One region of the Bacillus sp. ABA4_010 genome, then DNA from elsewhere that is predicted to be linked to it. Evidence: riboswitches for the same ligand, from Rfam matches in the RefSeq annotation. Region 1 holds a riboswitch; each other region holds the start of a gene.

Region 1 (5,574 bases):
GGGAGTATGTCTACGAAAAAGGAATATCGTTTAGAAACAGTTGGAATTCATGGGGGATTAACGGCCGATTCGGCGACAGGAGCACGCTCATTACCGATTTACATGTCTAACGCCTATCAGTTCAACAATACAGAACATGCGGCCGATTTATTTGCGTTAAAAGAGGCCGGCTATATTTACTCGCGCATACATAATCCAACGGTGACGACTTTTGAAGAGCGGATTGCTCAGTTAGAGGGTGGCGTTGGAAGTTTAGCTGTAGCAAGCGGAATGGCGGCCATTACGACAGCTGTGTTGAACTTGGCAGGAGCAGGCGATGAAATCGTGTCCGCTTCGAACTTGTATGGAGGCACTTACAATTTGTTTGATACAACGTTACCAAGGTATGGGATTAAGACAATCTTTGTCGACCCATCCAATCCAGAAAACTTCCGCCAAGCGATTACACCGAAGACGAAAGCATTGTATGCTGAAACAATCGGCAATCCGAGCTTGAATGTGCTTGATATTGAAAAAGTGGCTGAGATTGCTCATGAAGCGGGCATTCCGCTCATTATTGATAACACGTTTGCTACACCTTATTTATGCCGACCAATTGAACATGGGGCTGATATTGTCATTCACTCGGCGACAAAATGGCTGCTTGGCAATGGAACGACATTAGGCGGTGTAATTGTTGACGGAGGTAAATTTGATTGGAACTCGCCTAAATTTCCGGGATTTACGACACCGGATCCAAGTTATCATGACATTGTATATGCAGAGGCGTTAGGGCCGTTAGCGTATATTGTGAAAGCGAGAGTTCAGTTGCTTCGCGATATTGGCGCATCGATGAGCCCATTTAATGCATTTCAATTCAGTCTTGGATTGGAAACTCTCCATGTGCGGATGAAAGAGCATGTAGCAAATGTTCGGAAGGTAATTGCTTACTTAGAGCAGCATCCTGCCGTTGATTGGATTCTTTATCCAGAATTAGCGGACCATCCTCAGCATGAAGAGGCGAAAAAATATTTGCCAAAAGGGGCAGGTGCGGTATTAGTATTCGGCATTAAAGGGGGAAGAGAAGCCGGACAGAAACTCATCAACTCGGTTCAGCTTTGGTCTCATGTAGCCAATGTGGGCGATGCGAAAAGTTTAATTATTCATCCTGCTAGCACGACTCATCAGCAATTAAATGCAGAGCAGCTGAAGGCTGCGGGGGTCAGTGAAGATTTAATTCGCTTGTCTGTTGGGATTGAGCATATTGATGACCTTGTAGAAGATTTAGAGCAGGCCATTAAAGAGGCGACGGGTTTGACGTCATCGGCTGTGAACATATAAAAACCAAAAAACGCGTGAATATAGTCGACAAAACCGTGATAGAAGATTCCGCTTTTGTTGAGTATTAAAAATAGAGTGAAAATACAACTAATTGATTGACACTTGAATCATGTCCATGCTACAATCACTTTCGTACCTTTTAGACAATAAACGACAAACTTAAATAGATAACGATAAGTACTCTTATCAAGAGAGGTGGAGGGATATGGCCCTATGAAGCCCGGCAACCGTCAGTGTAAACTGAAATGGTGCCAATTCCATCAAAGCAGATTGCTTTGAGAGATGAGAGAAAGGACCGAACAATTGAAGCCTTTCTACTCATATGTAGAAAGGCTTTTTAATTTGTCTGGACATGTTTAGAAGCGGATCAACAAAGAATAAGGCTCAAAAGAAGGTGAGAAGGCATGATTACATTAACAGGTGTCAAAAAAATCTATCGCGCGAAACACGGGAATGTGACAGCGGTAGATAACGTTAATTTAGAAATCAAATCTGGGGAAATCTTTGGGATTATCGGATATAGCGGAGCAGGGAAAAGCTCTTTGATCCGGCTGCTGAACGGTCTTGAAACACCGACAGAAGGAACGGTTGAAGTAGCAGGAAATGACATTGGTCGAATTAAAGGAGAAAAGCTCCGTAAAGCTCGGCAGGAAATCAGTATGATTTTCCAGCATTTCAATCTGCTATGGTCGCGTACAGTAAGGGAAAACATCGCGTTTCCTCTTGAGATTACAGGTGTTCCGAAAAGCGAACGGATGAGACGAGTAGATGAACTCATCAAATTGGTTGGATTAGAAGGCCGGGAGGATGCGTATCCGTCTCAGCTGAGCGGAGGACAAAAGCAACGTGTCGGCATCGCTCGCGCATTAGCTAATAATCCTAAGGTATTACTTTGTGATGAGGCAACTTCTGCCCTTGATCCGCAAACGACGGATGCCATTTTGGACTTGCTTGTGGACATTAATGAACAACTTGGGCTAACAATTGTTTTAATTACGCATGAGATGCATGTCATCCGTAAAATTTGTCATCGTGTGGCGGTCATGGAGAGCGGACAAGTCGTAGAGCAAGGGGAAGTATTGGAAGTATTCCGAAATCCAAAACAGCCAATTACGAAAAGATTCGTCAAACAAGTGACAGAGCCGGAACAAACAAGAGAGACCATTGAGCATCTTGTCAGCCAACATCCGGACGGAAAGATTATTCAGTTAACATTTGTGGGTGAATCAGCGGAACAGCCGCTTATTACGAACTTGATTCGCAATTTTGATTTGAATATAAACATTTTGCAAGGGAAAATTTCACAAACGCAAAAAGGATCATACGGAACCTTGTTTGTGCAATTACTTGGAGAGGCAAATGTGATTGAAAATGCGATTGCCTTTGTAAGAGAAAACAGAGTGGAAGTCGAGGTGATTGAAAATGAATAGTCAATGGTTTGAGCTACTGAAATGGGATAAACTAATGGATGCCACTCAGGAAACCATCTATATGACTTTTCTTTCAGTTGCCGCTACTTTCGTGTTAGGGTTATTACTTGGGTTGTTATTATTTTTAACAGCAAAAGGGAACATGTGGGAGAACCGTGCAGTTAATACAGTCATTGGAACATTTGTGAACGTGTTCCGCTCCATTCCCTTTATCATTTTAATTGTCCTGTTAATTCCAGTGACGAAGCTGTTGGTTGGAACCATTCTAGGGGCCAACGCTGCATTGCCTGCGCTAATTATTGGAGCTGCCCCATTTTATGCTCGAATGGTTGAGATTGCTTTAAGAGAAATAGATAAAGGTGTTATTGAAGCATCTCATTCGATGGGAGCGTCCAATGGACAAATCATCTTTAAAGTACTCATTCCGGAATCTCTGCCGGCGTTAATTTCAGGTATTACCGTGACGGCGATTGCCTTGGTCAGCTATACAGCAATGGCTGGTGTCATCGGAGCGGGCGGCTTAGGCAACTTTGCTTATTTAGAAGGGTTCCAAGGAGGCAGTCCATTCTTAACATTTGTGGCAACTGTCGCTATTTTAATCATTGTATTTATCATCCAATTTATTGGAGATTATTTCACTAAAAAGCTTGATAAAAGATAACTTAGGAGGAACTAAACATGAAAAAATTACTTGGTTTCATGATGGCTGCTGTATTGCTTGTCGTTTTAGCCGCTTGTGGCGGAGCAGAAAAAGAAGAAAGCACAGCAACAGAAGGTGGCAACAAAAAATTAGTAGTAGGAGCTTCTGCAATTCCACATGCTGAAGTATTAGAAGAAGCAAAGCCATTGCTTGCTGAAAAAGGAATTGACCTTAAAGTTCAAGTGTTCCAAGACTATGTATTACCAAACGTGACGTTAAAAGAAAAAGAACTTGATGCAAACTACTTCCAAACACCAGGTTATTTAGAACTTGAAATGGAACAAAAAGGTTATGATTTTGTAAGTGTAGGGGAAGTTCATAAAGAACCAATCGGCATTTATTCTAAAGAATATAAAGATTTAAACGACCTTCCTGAAGGTGCAAAAATTATTATGAGTAACTCGTTCAGCGACCATGGCCGTATTTTGCCAATCTTTGAAAAAGCGGGTGTCATTAAACTTAAAGAAGGTGTGGGTCAAAACGCACGCATCGAAGACATTGTTGAAAACCCGAAAAACCTTGATTTCTCTACTTTAATTGAAGCAAAGCTTTTAGCGACGTCTTTCGAAAATGGTGAAGGTGATGCGGTGGCAATCAATACAAACTATGCTATCGAAGGGAAAGTAAACATTAAAGAAGATGGCATCGCGTTTGAGGGAAGCGACGTTGTTCCATCTAACTTAGTTGTTGTTCGTAATGGTGATGAAAACCGCGAGGAGATTCAAGCGTTAGTGGAAGTTCTTCAATCAAAAGAAATTCAAGATTTCATTAACGAGAAGTATCAAGGCGCAGTGATCCCAGCTGCACAATAATGAAATACAAGGGGACTAAAGGGAACGGCCTGTCCGTCTTTTTAGTCCCCGCTTGTCTTTTCAGAGCATACATTCTTTAACTTTAAGCATACTACTAACGTTGATGAAATCATGAGATGGGAGTTGACGTTAATGATGCATGAAGGACGTACTTCGACTGAAAATGCTTTGTTGAATTATAAAACGGGGATTGGCCAGTTTACCGAAAAGCTTCCGAAAGTAGCGCATGCTTTCAACACGTTTACAGAGGCGTGCTTTGAAGAAGGTGCCTTATCTAAACAAGACAAGCAGCTCATCGCTCTCGGCATTAGCCTAGTCGCTCAAGATGAGTATTGTATGATTTATCATACAAAAGGATGTTTAGATCAAGGTGCTTCTGAACAGCAAATTTTAGAAGCGTGTGGCGTTGCCGCTGCTTTTGGCGGTGGTGCTGCTATGAGTCAAGCAGTCACGCTCGTACAGGAATGTATTCAAGAACTAAATCAGCAAACTCATTAATAACCGCTTGTGCAGTTGGGAAGGGTGATTGGGAACGGACAAAGATTTCAGCCCGTTTTCAATCACCCTTCATACATAGTGGCCATAGACCCATCACGAGTAAAAATAAGATGATTTTCACTATCTAGATAGGGTTAAAAGGTTGCGATAACTTTTCACTTGTTATAAGATTGTAATGAGAATAAAATGAGAATGGATTAAAATAATGATGTAAGAGGTACAATCCTAGATATACGTCATATTATTGGAGGTTTTATCATGGCTGGTTCAACTTTAACAATTAAAGATCTTCATGCTTCAATTGATGGAAAAGAGATTTTAAAAGGTGTTAATTTAGAAATTAAAGGTGGAGAAATCCATGCAATTATGGGACCGAACGGTACAGGTAAATCTACGTTATCTTCGGCAATTATGGGTCACCCTAAATATGAAGTAACACAAGGAAGCGTATTACTGGACGGAGAAGATGTGCTTGAAATGGAAGTAGACGAGCGCGCACGTGCAGGTCTATTTCTTGCGATGCAATATCCAAGTGAAATCAGCGGTGTAACGAATGCGGACTTCTTGCGCTCTGCAGTAAATGCACGTCGTGAAGAAGGCGATGAAATTTCGTTAATGAAATTTATCCGCCAATTAGATAAAAGCATGGACTTTTTAGAAATGGACCCGGATATGGCACAACGCTATTTAAACGAAGGGTTCTCAGGTGGAGAAAAGAAGCGTAATGAAATTCTTCAATTAATGATGCTTCAACCGAAGATTGCAATCTTGGATGAGATTGATTCAGGATTAGATATCGATGCATTAAAAGTTG
Region 2 (5,574 bases), on a different contig from region 1:
GCAAAAAAGAATAATTATGACAGTGTTGCCTTATCTTCAGGACTACAACGTACAGATGCACACCGTTTTTATGAAGATAAAATGAATTATGACAAAGTAAGTTATGTATTTAAAGCGTCTCTAAAAAAATAGTGTTTTCTACTTGAACAAACAAGCATACAGTTTTTTGAAAATTACAAACTTAAAAGGAGTAAGCGATCATTGTTTATAAAATAATACATAACGGTGTATTCAAAGACTCTTAAATTCTATAAGATTGTCTGTTTTTTTGATTTCCTATAATTCTAAATTATGGTGACTAAAAGGAGGCAAAGAATGAATCTTTTCATAGAGGTCATTTTAGCTTTAGCCGGTATTGCTGGTTTTATTGCAATTGGATACTGGTCGTATTTTAGTGAAAAACTTGAAAAGAATAAGAAAGCCAGAGAAAAGTAAGTTTGCTTCTTAATAAGGTCACTTATGTCAACGAAAAGAGGTTGGGCGTCTTTCGGATACCCAACCTCTTTGGATTGGAGAAGAGAGGAGAGGTCGCTTTAAAGAAGGTGGCTTTTTTATTTTACCGAATGTACGAAATTACATAAGAATTTACATTCAATAAATCCCTTAACAAAAAGCTAACCTGGCTTCTTTAACGGGGACTTGAGTTTTATAAGACAAGGTTGCTACGGCAACCTTTTTTATTGTGCTAACGTGGGCAGTTTACTTCAAACAAGACATATAAATTCGAGTGAGGAACTTATCTATGTTAATGAAACAAAATTGGTTATAAAAACGTAGATTCATTAAGGGGGTGGAAGGATATGGATATGATTCAGCTGTTTCTTATCATTGGCGTAGTCTGTATTGTTATATCGGGAATTTTTATTGGGGCTTGGACGGATGGACAACAGCAGAGAGCAAATTTTCATTCAGAAACAGACAAACATAGAAACTTCAGAACCCAAATTGCATTATACTCTGGTCTTGCAGGAGCAATCTCATTAGGCATCGCTGGGCTAATGTACTTTTTATAAATGATAAGCGATTCTTCTTTAACGGGATAGTTTTCATAAGATAATGGATTTTTATGGTGAAATATATGCGGTAGTTTGGGGTTAGGGGGTAATTATGTATAAGGTACTTGATACATTTAAAAATATGTTCTTAGATTTATTTTCAATGGGTAAAGGCTTTAGTTATGGTTTTTTAATGGTTGGATTGTTTATTGTAATTTGTAGTGCTTTAATATACGTTATTTTGTTTCTGAAAAACCTAATTTTTTAACTGATGATGAAAATTGTTTTCTTCTTCAAGTATCGGGGGTATTAATGAAAAAACAAGTTATCAAAAGAGGTTGGGCACCTTTTGGACGTCGAAAAGGTGCTCAGCCTTTTTAATAACAACATAGAAAAACAAAAAAGTCGAACGATTACTAAGCTCTAAATTAGAGTTCTAAATAATAGTTCGGCTTTATTATTAGCTGAAAATCTTTTGTCCCAGCCTCATTTTTTAGGGTAGTGATTAGTGTTACAAAGATTGATGGTAATTTTGGTTTCTTCATGTTAAACGTACTTATAGCATGGAAAGAAACGAACTTCCAACAAAGCCTATAATAAAACAGAGGAGGGCAAATACGAGGCTGAAGATGATCATTTTTTTCGTATACCCATTTAATTTTTCTTCGGTTTGTGTATCAATTTTCCGATTATGAATAAATGTCGAGATATTGACTAAGGCGACGGTAAATAAGTATATTCCCGCTAAATAAGAACGCTCTCCCGGAAAATAGAAAGGCTGATCGCCCATTAGCCATGCCTGAAACAAGAACATAAGGATTAAAAAAGACTGAAGAACGACGATCAGTTTTTGTTGTGCTTTCCATTGTGTCCCCATTTTCTTCTGCTCATATTGCATCAGCTTTCGCATTTTGTGAGAAAAGACGTAAAGAAGCGGCTGCTGGATTCGGATAGTGGTGATGACTTGAGCGAGCATAAAAACAATTAAACTTATATAAAGCCCGCGCATTGACAAACCTAACTCCACGCTTGCTATGAGGATAAAAAACATAATGGCCATACCGCAATTTAACAAAATAAATTGATGCTTTCGTAGTGATGAAATCTCTTCCATTTTCATACGAGTTCCCCCTTTTTCTTCCAATATGTAATACGAAACAATCCAGGAAAAAGTTTCTTCCAAAATGAATGATAGGTAGCGGGCGTTTTTTAAAAAAGAAAATCCAACTATTGTAATCGGAAAAATAAAAAAAGGGTTGACAAATATCTCATTTTTATTAAAATTATAAACAATTAAAAAATATATCCTTATCAAGAGAGGCGGAGGGACTGGCCCTGCGAAGCCCGGCAACCACTGTTTTATAAACAGAAAGGTGCCAAATCCTGAAGAACGGTTGACGTTCTGAAGATAAGGAAGAGTGATCGGCAGAAAACCTCTTCCTTATGGGATGAGGTTTTCTTTTTGAGTTGGTAAAATACGAACATTTTTAATTCTAAACAAAAAAATGTTTGTGTTTTCAGTTGAATCGTGTCATAATGACATTGGAATTATTGAGATGTGTAAATTAATTGCGAACTACATAAGGAGGATATTATGAAAAAATTACTATTGTTATTTACAGTCTTCGCTCTATTATTAGCAGGCTGCCAATCATCACCATCTTCCTCTAACGAAGGTGGAGAGGAACAAAGCGGAACAAAACGGATTGCGCTTGTATTGCCTGAAAAAATTGGTGTGAACCCGTTTTTCCAGCAGATGGATGAAGGCGCGAAAAAAGCTGCAGAAGAGTTTGGTGTAGAACTAAAAACGATTGAATCAACAGATCATGCAGCCATTGAAGATAATCTTCGTGCAGCGGTTGCCGAAGGCTATGACTTAATTATTACTTCATCTTTTGAATCGGAAGATGCGTTGAAAAAAGTCGCAACGGAAAATCCAGATCGTCAGTTTGCCATCATTGATACCGTTGTTGATTTGCCAAATGTGCGCAGTGTCACCTTCCGTGAGCAAGAAGCTGCTTATTTACTTGGAGCAGCAGCTGGTTTATCAACGAAAACGAATAAAGTCGGTATGGTGGTCGCGATGGATATTCCGTTGTTGAAAAAATGGACTGTCGGCTTTGAAGAAGGATTAAAAGCGACAAATCCGGAAGCGGAATTTCTTATTAACTATGTAGGAAGCTTTACAGACCCAGCTAAAGCGAAAGAAATGGCATTGCTGCAAGCATCAAATGGTGCCGACTTTGTAGCAGGAGCGGCTGCGGTAGGTGACCTTGGCGTATTTGAAGCAGCAAAAGAAAAAGGGTTCTATACAGCAGGACAAGATGTAGACCGAACAGAGCTTGACCCAGCTCACATTGTGTTATCGCAATTAAAAGGAACGGATACGGCTGCCTACGAAACCGTAAAGGCATTTACAGAAGAGACGCTTGAAGCTGGTGTCGTGGCATATGGATTAAAAGAAGATGGAGTAGGCGTCACTTATGTCACAAGAGACAGTGCAACACCTCTTAACCCGTTTGTCGGACAAGAAGTGATTGACCAAGTGAAAGCATTGAAAGATGAGATTGTCGCAGGAAAGATTGAAGTGACAGATCCATTAAAGTAAAACGATCAGAAAGCGGGCCGACTGCATATATTCGTAGTCGGTTTCCCTTTTCTGCTTCCACAGAGTAAAGGAGGGAAAGGATAACGATGCATCGATTAGAAATGAAAAATATGACCAAACAGTACGGCTCGTTTACAGCCAATGAAGGTATTTCGTTTTCCCTTAAAGAAGGGGAAGTACATGCGATTGTAGGAGAAAACGGAGCAGGAAAAACGACATTAATGCGAATGTTGTATGGCATGGAGCAGCCGACAGCAGGAGAAGTTGTTTTAAACGGGAAAAGAGTATCGTTTACGAATCCGTCTGATGCGATTAATCACGGAATTGGCATGGTCCATCAGCACTTCATGCTTTTTCCGCACTTGACGGTCGCTGAAAATATCGTTATTGGACGTGAACCGCGCCGCATCGGCTTTTTTCAACGGAAGAAGGCCATGAACGAAGTGGAGGCCCTCTCCACACAATATCGTATTCCGATCCGCCCGCTTGAAAAAGTGATGAATTGCTCAATTGGCGAACAGCAGCGAATTGAAATCGTGAAAGTGCTGTATCAAGGCGCTGATATTATCATTTTGGATGAACCGACCGCTGTTTTGACCCCCCTTGAAGTGAAAGAACTGTTAACAACTATTCGATTTCTCGCCTCTCAAGGAAAAAGCATCATTATTATCACCCATAAACTGCAGGAAGTGATGGAAGTGGCCGACCGGGTTACAGTGCTGCGCAACGGAAAAGTGACAGGCACTATGCCGGTAGAAGAAACGGATGCCCATGAATTAGCCACGTTAATGGTCGGGCGTGAACTGAAAAAAATGACAGAACGAACATCGACAGAAGGAGAAACGTTTTTGCATGTTCAAAATGTCACGGTTCAAGGAAAACATGAAAAACCATTGTTAGACAACGCTTCTTTTCATATTGCGCGTGGTGAGATTGTCGGCATTGCAGGTGTATCAGGAAATGGACAGTCTGAATTGTTGCAAGCTGTCGCAGGGCTTATGCCAATTGATGCGGGCAGCATTCACCTTGGGAATCAGGACATTACGAAATTGTCTGTTCAGAGCCGTCGAGATGCCGGGTTAGCTCATATTCCAGAAGACCGCTATTTATGGGGGGCTGCGAAAGATGCGACAGTCGAAGAAAATGGGTTAATGGGCTACTATGATAAGCCTGCCTTTTCACGTAAAGGCTGGATTCATCGGAAAAAATTTCGACCATTGCTGCAAAAGTGGATTGACCACTATTCTATTAAGACAAGCTCTGTGAAGGAAAAAGCCGCCAATTTGTCGGGTGGGAACTTACAAAAGCTAATCGTTGCCCGTGAACTTGGACAAGAAACGCCATTTTTAATTGCCGCAGAGCCGACGCGTGGGGTAGATATTGGGGCAATGGAAGTGATTCATGAAGCCATTGTTCAAAAACGGAATGAAGGAGGGGCCGTTTTACTCGTCTCTTCTGAATTAACAGAAATTTTAGCGCTTTCCGATCGTATTCTCGTCATGTATGAAGGGAAAATTGTAGGGGAACTTTCAAGAGCAGAGGCAACAGAGGAGCAACTTAGTATATTGATGGCAGGAGGGACTGTACGACATGCAGTGGAAACAACAGCTTAGAGCTTTCATGCAGCCGCTTTTAGCCATTGTGATGGGCTTATTAGTCGGAGCGATCGCTATTTCAATGGTGAATGCGCCCATTATCGATACGTATATTCAGTTATGGAATGGAGCTTTCGGAAATTTTTATTTCTTTGCGTCTACATTAGCACGTGCTACCCCGATTTTACTTATTGCTCTTGGTGTTGGAATGGCCTTTCGTGCGGGCGTGTTCAACCTTGGAGGAGAAGGCCAAATGGTTTTAGGGGCAGTGACAGCGGCACTTGTGTCACTCTATGTGCCAGGAACTGGGATGGTGAAACTGTTATTAGCTGTTGCCGCCGGTTTTATCATTGGAGGAGGCTGGTCTGTTTTGGCA
Region 3 (5,574 bases), on a different contig from region 1:
GATTTCATCGTTGTTTCCCCTTCTCTTTTAAAGTATTCTCATCTGAAAACTTGGTTTTAAAGGAATCAGCAGGCTAAAACTCCTGCTGATTCCTTTCATGCATCTGTTTCATTATTCGTAAATCGGTACCCATCCTTCTGTTGTGACGAAAATACGCACCGCTACTACTTTGCGATCATCCATTAAAGTGAAATAATGACGAACATTTTCAGGAACGGAAATTAAATCTCCTGGCTCTAGTTCTACATCAAAGAAGTTTCCATCTTTTCCTTGAATAACAAAAATGCCGTGTCCACTTACGATAAAGCGTACTTCATCATCTGTATGGTGATGCTCCTTTTGGAAATTTTGCAGAAGCTGTTCTAAGTTCGGTGTTGTTTCTGATAACGAAATCACATCCGCCGTCTTATAGCCACGACGTTCAGAAATGTCCGCAATTTCTGCCTCAAATGCTGTTAAGATCTCATTTTTTTGCTCATCTGTTAACGCGTAGTTTTCGCGCAATGCTTCTGGAAGCTTCGTCATGTCCCATTTTTCATAAATAACTTCATTGCTTGCTAAAAACTCCTTAACCTCTTGTTGATCTGCGATGCGCTCATTATTGTTGTGTAAACGAATTTCTGCCATTTTCTTTTCCTCCTTGTATTTAAACCGTTTGAAATGTTGATTGTAATGAACGGATTTTTAAATGATAACTAAATAAAAATTCATACGCTTCTAAATATTTCTTTGCGTCAAAGGCTGTTTTGCCCCATACGGTAATCCCGTGATTGCGAATGAGAACCGCTCCTTGATCCCCTTTCACATGCTGGCTGAATTCCTCTGCTAACGTCGGAATATGCGCATGATTCCGAATAATCGGAATGCGAATTTCCGCATCTTCTTCCCAAATGCCTAGCGCTTTAATGATTTCTTGCCCTTTGAACACCACTTCGCCCTCATCGCCATATAGTTCCGAAATGACGTTATTGTCAATCGTATGGACATGAAGACTGCAGCCAGCATCTGTTTTCTCATAAATCTCGACGTGAAGCAGCGTCTCTGCTGACGGCTTCAAATCCGTTTCCTCTGCTTTATTCCCTTTTGCATCCACTAACAGGAAATCCTCTGCCGTGCGCTTTCGTTTATCTTTTCCACTAGCAGTCACAAGAAACGTCACCGGATGATCCGTTACTTTAATGGCTAGGTTCCCGCTTGTTCCCGGGAACCAGTCGCGTGCAGCTAGTTCATCTTTGACGTCTGCCAGCTCATGCCATCGTTTCGCCAAAATACTCATGATGTCACCCCCGCTAATTCTTTTATATGTCCAATCACATCGTGAAACGTAGTAAATGGACGATATGGAATATGTAATTCCTCACACTTTTCAATTAAGAAGTCGCGTGCTATAACCGCATCTGCCATTTTAGCCGCCTGCAAATCGGTGATGGAGTCACCGATGACAATTTTAAAATCATATCCTTGCCCAAGCTTGCGAATGAGAGATGGTTTGCAACAACCACACTCATTGTCGCATTGCGCGTCACATGAATGCGGCCATGTAATGGTAATGGTTTTCCCACTAAAATCTGAACCGTTGCAGTAAATGCTTTCTTGTTCTACGAAGCCGTCGAGTAAAGGATGCACGAAAAAGTCAATGCCTCCACTTACGATATAAAGCGGAATGTTTTCTTGCTTCACAAACGCTACAAAATCTGAAAAGCCTTCACGAATTTTAGCGTTCTCAAGCAAAAACTCGATGAGCTCTTCCTTAAGCGTTACAGGCAAAAGGGAGAACATTCTCCCGACGCCTTCTTTAATAGAGATACGCTGAGCCAAAACGTCATCTTTAATGACTTCCCACTCAGATGGAGCGAATGTTTTCATAAGGGCAATGATGTTATCACTGTTCGTAATCGTTCCATCAAAATCACAGAAAATCACGGGCTTACTCATGACGGCACCTCCACTGTTCCCCATAAAGCAATCGCTTTTCGAAGTGGTTCGGACTGCTCGGCTCTTTGTTCAAGCGTCTCTCCGCTTAACACTCCATCGACCGCATCACGAAATGCACGGCCACCTCCTGCGGCTCCATCTGGATGTCCATGAACACCGCCTCCGGCATTGATAACCGAATCAATTCCAAAATCGTTAATCAATAATGGCACCATGCCTGGATGAATCCCCGCTGATGGAACAGGAAAGGCTGTTTTAAGGTGGTTATTTGAAACGATAAGCTCCTCCTTAATCGCCACCGCATCTTGGAACGGCAACGCTACACTTCCGTACGGAGACGGAAAGAGCGATAAATCTGCTCCCGCGATGCGCAATAGCTTCCCAAGTAGTAGCGAATACGAAAAGCCGTAATAGGGGGACGGTGTTGATGCCCCGCTGACAGCTGGATGAGCCATAATCGGAAGCGCAATCTCATCATCTTCACGCAATGCTTGTAGCACGTCCAACCCGTAAGCAAATACATTAAATAGCAAGGCATCTGCACCAAGTTCAGCGGCGCGCTTCGCTTTCTCTCTTAAGTCAAATGTACGGCCTGTCAAGTTGACGGCGTACAACGTACGATGCCCTGTTTGGGCAAACACCTCATCTAGCACTCGCTTTCCTTCCGTAATTCGTTTTTCAAACGGCGTCAGGTTGCTGTCGAATAAAATTTCATCATCCTTGACAAGATCAACCCCACCTAATGCCTGTTCCCGAAGCTGTTCAGTCAAATAGTTAATATCCCGTCCAATCACTCCTTTGAAGATGCTCATAACAAGCGGTCGATCGTACACACCAAGTTTCTTTCGAATTCCCTCGATGCCAAAGCGAGGACCAGGAAATTGCTCGAGCAATGATTCGTGAAAGTCTAAGTCGACAAGTTTTACTTTTCCATCAAGTGATAATTTTCCGAAAACCGTCGTTAAAATAGCTGGGATATCTGCTGAAAAATTGGCAGCAGGATACGCAATTTTTATTAACACTTGAGACGCCTGCTCATCTGAATCCGTTTGTAAAGGGGTCACTGACACAACTCGCCCTTTATGCTTTTTGAGCTGTTCTTGCTCAAGCAACGGCAAATCCGTCCACGAACCAATTGTTAATCCAAGCGCAATTCCTTCTGCCTTCTTTTCGAACCCTCCTGATAATCCATGAATCAAATAGCTCGCAATTACTTCACTCATGCTTCCGTTCTCCTTTGCTGTATGATTGTATAGTCCATTTTCTAGCAAACATTATCAAGCACCAACCTCAAAACAAAAAGCCTCTTCGATAAGAAGAGGCTAATTACTAGTACTCTTCTTATCTCTCAGCTTACTGCTGTAAGAATTAGCACCGTGCTTAACAGTCTTGCATCGTTAAGTCGGTTGCCGGGCTTCGTCGGGCTCATCCCTCCACCTGCTCTTGATAAGAAAGTTGCTTATTTATGTTAGTTTCCAAAAAGTTCATGTTCAATTAATCTAGTTTGGATTATGACAGGAGTTTTTTTCTTTGTCAATTATTTTTTGGAAAATAAATTTAAACGTTCAATTCGGGCAACCGCTTCCTGCAAACGATCTTCGTCCGTCAATAAGCCTACACGAACATATCCTTCTCCATATTCACCGAACCCAATGCCTGGCGCAACAACGACATGTGCCTCCTCCAGTAACAAATCCGCAAACTGTTCCGACGAATAGCCTTCAGGCACAGGCAGCCAAGCAAAAAAGGAGCCAGCAGGCGCTTGCACATCCCAACCAATTTGCTGCAATCCGTCAATAAAGACACGACGGCGTGATTCATACAATCCAACAAGTTCATCCACACAACTTTGAGACTCTAGCAAAGCTGTCGCTGCTGCTGCTTGAACCGCACCGAAAATGCTGACATACAAATGATCTTGCAATAAGTTAATCGCCTCAATGACACTTTCATTCCCTACTGCAAACCCAACACGCCAGCCCGCCATGTTATATGTTTTTGAGAATGTATAAATTTCGATGCCAATCTCTTTCGCCCCATCTGTTTGTAAAAAGCTGCGCGGCTTTTGTCCGTCAAATCCAACGGCTCCATAGGCAAAATCATGAACGACACAAATATCATGCTGTTTAGCCATGTCTACTGTTTCTTCAAAAAACGCAGACGTTGCCGTCGCACCTGTCGGGTTATTCGGATAATTTAAAAACATAAGCTTCGCTTTTTGTTTGACTTCTTCTGACAGTTCTTCGTAGTTTGGAAGAAATTGATGTTCTGCGCGAAGTGGCATCGTTTCCATTCGAGCCTGAGCAAGTTCCACCCCTGACCAATAGTCGGGATAGCCCGGGTCTGGTACTAATACTGTATCTCCCGGATTTAATAAACATTGGGGAATTTCCACAAGCCCCGCTTTCCCGCCGAATAAAATCGCCACTTCCTTTTCCGGGTCGATTTTCACTCCATATTCGCGCTCATAAAAAGCGGAGACAGCTTCTTTCAAAAAAGAATGACCGCGAAACGGTGAGTATTTATGATTGCGGGGATCTTCAGCCGCTTCTTGAAGTGCCTTCACAATATGGGGAGGAGTTGGCTGATCTGGGTTTCCTTGCCCAAGATTAATCACATCGTGCCCCTCTGCCATCACTTTGGCCACTTTATTGACAAGCGAAGCAAAAAACTGCTTCGGCAAACGTTTCAGTAACTCAGACTGCTCAAAATTTTTCATTTTGTACACCTTCTCAAAAATTTCTTGAAATTCTAGTCACAAATAATATATCGTTGTAATCATCTTGTAAAGCTATTTTTGAAATTAATTGGAAGGCAGGAATGCACATATGACGTTGAAAGTCTCATGTATTCAGTTTGACATTGCTTTTGGTGACCCGAAAAAAAATTTTCAGCGTGTAGAAGAAAAAATGCTGGAAGCCCTTGAAGAACAACCTCATATTATAGTGTTGCCTGAGCTATGGTCGACAGGTTATGATTTGACCCGCCTAGAGGACATTGCGGATGAAGACGGAGCAAAAACGAAACAATTTTTCTCTTCTTTTGCCAACAAACATCAAGTGGCCATTGTTGCAGGGTCTGTCGCCAAAAAAACCGACACAGGTATTACAAACACGATGTATGTGTTTAATCAAGAAGGAGAGCTCATCTCTGAATATAGCAAACTGCACTTATTCAAATTGATGGATGAGCACGTATACTTAAAGGCTGGGGATACTCAAAATCTGTTTACGCTACATGATACATCTTGTGCAGGGTTCATCTGCTATGACATCCGTTTCCCGGAATGGATGCGCGTTCACACGAGTCAAGGTGCAGAAGTGTTATTCGTATCAGCGGAATGGCCGCTTCCTCGTATCGCCCACTGGCGTTCACTATTAATTAGCCGTGCCATCGAAAATCAATGTTATGTCGTCGCTTGCAACTGCACAGGCAGCAACCCTGACAATACATTTGGCGGCCACTCCCTCATCATCGATCCATGGGGAGAAATTGTAGCAGAAGCATCCGAAAGCGAAGAAATCATTACCGGAATCATTGATAGTGAGAAGGTAAAAAACGTGCGGGCACAAATCCCAATTTTCTCCGACCGCCGTACGGATTTTTATGTATGATGAGTTCATCTACGAAAAAAAGTGG

Evidence for each region. Region 1 has a riboswitch for S-adenosylmethionine ahead of ACXAEO_RS21525 (methionine ABC transporter ATP-binding protein). Riboswitches for the same ligand answer to the same signal wherever they lie in the genome.
Region 2: another riboswitch for S-adenosylmethionine. It lies ahead of ACXAEO_RS16680 (BMP family ABC transporter substrate-binding protein); the one in region 1 lies ahead of ACXAEO_RS21525 (methionine ABC transporter ATP-binding protein).
Region 3: another riboswitch for S-adenosylmethionine. It lies ahead of mtnW (2,3-diketo-5-methylthiopentyl-1-phosphate enolase); the one in region 1 lies ahead of ACXAEO_RS21525 (methionine ABC transporter ATP-binding protein).

Annotation. Positions count from the first base shown of each region.
Region 1 covers NZ_JBSWUN010000004.1:401,750-407,323, forward strand. Annotated here, with positions in the region: gene ACXAEO_RS21520 (O-acetylhomoserine aminocarboxypropyltransferase/cysteine synthase family protein) at 7-1,320, shown strand; SAM riboswitch class I at 1,501-1,609, shown strand; gene ACXAEO_RS21525 (methionine ABC transporter ATP-binding protein) at 1,725-2,750, shown strand; gene ACXAEO_RS21530 (methionine ABC transporter permease) at 2,743-3,411, shown strand; gene ACXAEO_RS21535 (MetQ/NlpA family ABC transporter substrate-binding protein) at 3,429-4,262, shown strand; gene ACXAEO_RS21540 (carboxymuconolactone decarboxylase family protein) at 4,395-4,760, shown strand; gene sufC (Fe-S cluster assembly ATPase SufC) at 5,019-5,574, shown strand, end outside.
Region 2 covers NZ_JBSWUN010000003.1:3,133,388-3,138,961, reverse strand. Annotated here, with positions in the region: gene ACXAEO_RS16695 (GNAT family N-acetyltransferase) at 1-132, shown strand, start outside; gene ACXAEO_RS16690 (DUF5316 family protein) at 801-1,013, shown strand; gene ACXAEO_RS16685 (hypothetical protein) at 1,552-2,115, opposite strand; SAM riboswitch class I at 2,301-2,410, shown strand; gene ACXAEO_RS16680 (BMP family ABC transporter substrate-binding protein) at 2,590-3,603, shown strand; gene ACXAEO_RS16675 (ABC transporter ATP-binding protein) at 3,690-5,216, shown strand; gene ACXAEO_RS16670 (ABC transporter permease) at 5,194-5,574, shown strand, end outside.
Region 3 covers NZ_JBSWUN010000003.1:2,879,061-2,884,634, forward strand. Annotated here, with positions in the region: gene ACXAEO_RS15485 (sugar ABC transporter substrate-binding protein) at 1-8, opposite strand, end outside; gene ACXAEO_RS15490 (1,2-dihydroxy-3-keto-5-methylthiopentene dioxygenase) at 112-627, opposite strand; gene ACXAEO_RS15495 (methylthioribulose 1-phosphate dehydratase) at 647-1,276, opposite strand; gene ACXAEO_RS15500 (2-hydroxy-3-keto-5-methylthiopentenyl-1-phosphate phosphatase) at 1,273-1,935, opposite strand; gene mtnW (2,3-diketo-5-methylthiopentyl-1-phosphate enolase) at 1,932-3,158, opposite strand; SAM riboswitch class I at 3,274-3,388, opposite strand; gene ACXAEO_RS15510 (aminotransferase class I/II-fold pyridoxal phosphate-dependent enzyme) at 3,473-4,654, opposite strand; gene ACXAEO_RS15515 (carbon-nitrogen family hydrolase) at 4,764-5,549, shown strand.